DNA from 2 places in the Trichococcus flocculiformis genome. Region 2 is predicted to be linked to the other one. Evidence: riboswitches for the same ligand, from Rfam matches in the RefSeq annotation. Region 2 holds a riboswitch; the other holds the start of a gene.
What was found. A riboswitch is a leader RNA that binds a small molecule or an ion and turns the genes downstream of it on or off. The one in region 2 is predicted to bind FMN.
Positions count from the first base shown of each region.

Region 1 (2,206 bases), 1.3 Mb from region 2:
TTTCCCGAGATATTCCGGATGCGCCCCAAGATCGATGGCAGCCACTGTAAAAGCAGCTCTAGTACGAGTGGAGGCTTTTTCGAACAAAAGGGCAATGTTTTTGCCTTCCAGATAACGGTGCGGAATATTTCGTTTCTTCAGATCCTTCAAATGCGCCGAAAAATCAATCAGATACTCCAATTCTTCCCGAGTGAAATCTTTTTCCGCCAATAAGCTTCTTCCTTGAAATACTTGTTCCAAAATTCCGCCATCCCCTTTTAATGTTATTCTCACTGTCGCTCTTGCGAACGATCATTTCCGAGTCATGATGCAACTATTATTGGACTCATTTTATACCCAATTCTAATGGATTACAAACCTTATTTTAATCTAACGGTTATAATCCGACCAAATACGGGCAGCAGGAGACACTCTTCCACTACGGAACATTTGTTTGCAAAAATTTTTATTTGACAATGATACGGATTGGGATTATCCTAGAGACAACTTAATTGAATAGTCTTCAGGGACGGGTGAAAATCCCTACCGGTGGTAAAGCCCACGAGCCGTTAAGGCAGATTCGGTTAAATTCCGAAGCCGACAGTCAGAGTCTGGATGAGAGAAGACAGAAACCATTTTCGAGTGGGCATACGTTTATTTGCCATGCAAATAACACTTGTTCGCCATTCGTTCATGAATCGGAATGTCAATCCCTGGGTGTAGTGTATACCCAGGGATTTTTTGGCCTTATTTAGCTGGCCTTCCTTTGTCGAGCCCTGAAGCAGAAATGTTCAGGGCTTTTTATTTTGGAAATGGGAGGCACACAAAGATGCAAGATAAGGATACATACTTTATGCAAATGGCGCTGGGACTTGCCGAGAAAGGCCGCGGTGCCGTTGCCCCGAATCCGATGGTCGGCGCCATCATCGTCAAGGACGGACGCATCATCGGGTCCGGCTACCACGAAAAAATCGGGGAAGGCCATGCTGAAGTGAACGCGTTCCGCTCGGCAACAGAAGATGTGGCCGGTGCAACCATCTATGTGACTCTGGAACCCTGCTCCCATTTCGGCAAAACACCGCCCTGCTCCGACAAAATCATCGAAAAGAAAATCGGTCGAGTTGTCATCGCGGCTTTGGATCCGAATCCTTTGGTTTCCGGACGCGGCGTCAAGAAACTGCAGGCTGCCGGCATCGAAGTAATAACCGGCGTCCTGGCTGAAGAAAGCAGCCGTTTGAATGAAATATTCATGAAATACATCGTAAAAAAAGAACCCTTCGTCGTCATGAAAGCAGCGATGTCCCTGGACGGAAAGATTGCGACCCGAACCGGCGAATCGCAATGGATCACCGGACCTGCCGCCAGGGAACGCGTGCACCAACTACGCAGCGCCCTCACCGGCATCATGGTCGGTGTCCAGACCGTCATCATGGACGATCCGCAACTGACTTCCCGCATTCCGGGAGGAAAAAATCCGCTGCGGATCATCGTCGACAGCACCTTGCGCATCCCTTTGGAAGCAAAAGTGCTCCAAGATCAGGATGTGGCCAAGACTCTTATCGCAACGACAGAATGGGCGGACCGCAATAAAGCCGCACTGCTCGAAGCAGCCGGCATCGAGCTTTTGACTGTACCGACCAAGGATGGCCGGACCGATCTGAAGGCGCTGATGAAAGTTCTCGGAGAGCGCGGCATCGACAGCATCCTCTTGGAGGGCGGCGCCACTTTGAACTTTGCCGCATTGCAAGCAGGCATCGTCGACAAGGTGCAAGTCTACATCGCCCCGAAACTGATCGGCGGGGAAACGGCAAAAACACCTGTCGGCGGAGAAGGTATCGAGAAGCTGAGCCAAGCTTTCAGCGTCATCGAGTTGAAGGCCAGCACCGTTGGGGAAGATATCCTCTTGGAAGGCTACCTTTCCAAGAACGAATAATAGAGGAAAGTGGGAGGACATTCATGTTTACTGGAATCATCGAAGAAGTCGGCACCTTAAAAGGCATCCGTCATAGCCAAAAATCTTCCGTCGTCACTATCGGCGGAAAAAAAGTGCTGATCGGAACAAAAATCGGCGACAGCATCTCCACCAACGGCGTCTGCCTGACGGTAACGAAGCTGCATAAGGATGCCTTCGATGCCGACGTCATGCCGGAAACGCTGCAACGCTCAAACCTTGGCGGCCTGCAGATGGGCGGCCGCGTCAATCTGGAACGGGCATTGCAGCTTGATA
Region 1 is NZ_OY759718.1:383,734-385,939, forward strand. Features, by position in the region: gene argF (ornithine carbamoyltransferase) at 1-243, opposite strand, end outside; FMN riboswitch at 495-610, shown strand; gene ribD (bifunctional diaminohydroxyphosphoribosylaminopyrimidine deaminase/5-amino-6-(5-phosphoribosylamino)uracil reductase RibD) at 809-1,912, shown strand; gene ACKPCD_RS02140 (riboflavin synthase) at 1,936-2,206, shown strand, end outside.
Region 1: linked by a shared signal. The riboswitch ahead of ribD (bifunctional diaminohydroxyphosphoribosylaminopyrimidine deaminase/5-amino-6-(5-phosphoribosylamino)uracil reductase RibD) and the one ahead of ACKPCD_RS08265 (ECF transporter S component) in region 2 are both predicted to bind FMN.

Region 2 (2,206 bases):
TCTGGATCTATCACGTATGCAAGCGGGTTATGTTGATCTGAACAGGCAGAATGTCGATCTCGCGGATTTCTTCGATCATTTGGCAAGTAGGTTCGAGAACAGTTTTAAAGAAGCCGCTATCCAATTCACTTATGAGCTTGCAGATGGCATCAAAACTTATGCTTTCGACGAAGAGAAAATGAATCAAGTATTTTACAATCTGATCGATAATGCGGTACGATATTCGGCCGAAATCGGCAAACGCAGGCAAAAATTCATACATATCACAATCCGCATGGATGATGTGTTGGACAACGTCATCTTTGAAGTCAGCGATAACGGGATCGGTATCCAAGCGGAAAGTCTGCCGTTCATTTTCGAGCGATTTTACAAAAATGATAAATCTCGGACATATTCGAAGCAAAAAGGGACTGGCATCGGACTTTCAATCGTGAAAACAATTGTGGAAGCGCATGATGGAGAAATTGAGGTCCATAGTGAGCCCGGTGTAGGGACGACTTTCTTGGTGCGGCTTCCATTCCACGCTGTTTGAGAAGAGTGGCCGGATAATACTCTCAAAAAAAACATCTCGAAACCGTAATAACGTGCTTGACAAGCGCTCTTGCATCGCTTATAGTTTATGTATAACAAATATAAATATGATTCGTCTTCAGGGCAGGGTGAAATTCCCGACCGGTGGTGAAAGTCCACGACCTCGCAGTGTTACATTGCGGGCTGAACTGGTGTAATTCCAGTACCGACAGTACAGTCTGGATGGGAGAAGATGGGGTTTCTTTGAATTGCAATTTCAAAGGCTCTATTTTTATGTGTCCATTTGAGGATGATAAGAATAGGGTCTTTTCTATTTGGAGAAACCCATCTCTGAGACAGTCAACAGGGAGGATTCATTAACATGCAACAAAACAAAACAAAAAGATTGGTCGGTATTTCACTATTTGGGGCATTGGCATTTGTGCTGATGTTCATCGCTTTTCCGGTAATTCCAGCATTTTCGTATCTGAAGATCGACTTCAGCGACTTACCGATTCTGCTTTCATTTTTCCTTTACGGTCCAGCCGGCGGAATCATCTCCGCTGTCATCCGATCTATTTTGCACTACCTTCAAACAGGCGGGGATATGGGCTATCCAATCGGGGACTTCGCAAGTCTGTTGGCGACGCTCTCTTACACTTTGCCTGTCTACTACCTATTGAATAAAGCTAAAACAAAAACAGCCGTTATTATGGCGCTATTGACAGGCACCTTGGTGTTGACGGTTGTCTTATCAATAGCCAATTGGTTCATCATCACTCCTTTATATATGTATCTTTTGAACTTTGAGACGGGATCCGTCAAAGAATTAGTATTGGCTGGTATTTTGCCGTTCAATATCATCAAAGGACTTGTCGTAAGTGCGGTCATCCTTTTGGTGATGCCGAAGTTGAAACCTTGGTTGGCGCATAATAAAGTTCCGTTTGCCCAGTAAGAATTTGCGGTTTATGATTTTGCTTTTCCAAGAAAAAGAGGCTGCATCCGAATCAGTGATGATTCCGGGTGCAGCCTCTTTTCGATTATCCCTGTAGCAAAGAGAGTTCAGAATCACTGTTCTGTTGCAGGGAAAGGTGATTCTGAACGCAAGATGGCACCGGTTGGGCATTTGCGATAGGCAGCCAGAAACGCTTCGAAGCGTTCGGCAGGTATCGGAGCATTTCCCGCATTCGCATCCATTTTCGTAAAAGCTATCCCTTCGGAAGTGTAGTCGAAGAGATCCGGTGAAATTATTTGGCAAAGTCCACAAGCGATGCAGTTATCCTGATTTACTTTGGTATAATACATACAGTAACCTTCTTTACAAAAATTTGGTGGTGATGATATGAAAGATTTGACATACATAGAGTATCTTTTTTTGGATTGTATTTCAACCGGGCGCCCCATCAAGGAAGCGACTCTTTTTTATACCCTGATCGGCAAACGGACCGTGTCCACCATGCTCCAGTGCCGCCAATATGATCTGGAAGCCTATTTCACTGTCATGCCGGGCATGAAACCGACAGCCTTGAAAAAGGGTCTCGAGCGTTTGGTTTCGGATGGACTGATCAGCGGAAACGAGGGCGAGGGCTTTCTGCTCAGCGAAGCAGGAAGCGCGAAGAAAGCTGAGTTTTTCAGCCGTCACGCGCATTTTTCTTTAGGAAGCCAACTGGAATTTGCCCTCGTTCAGAGTGTTTTG
Region 2 is NZ_OY759718.1:1,719,800-1,722,005, forward strand. Features, by position in the region: gene ACKPCD_RS08260 (sensor histidine kinase) at 1-532, shown strand, start outside; FMN riboswitch at 642-769, shown strand; gene ACKPCD_RS08265 (ECF transporter S component) at 893-1,465, shown strand; gene ACKPCD_RS08270 (ferredoxin) at 1,579-1,815, opposite strand; gene ACKPCD_RS08275 (YpbB family protein) at 1,853-2,206, shown strand, end outside.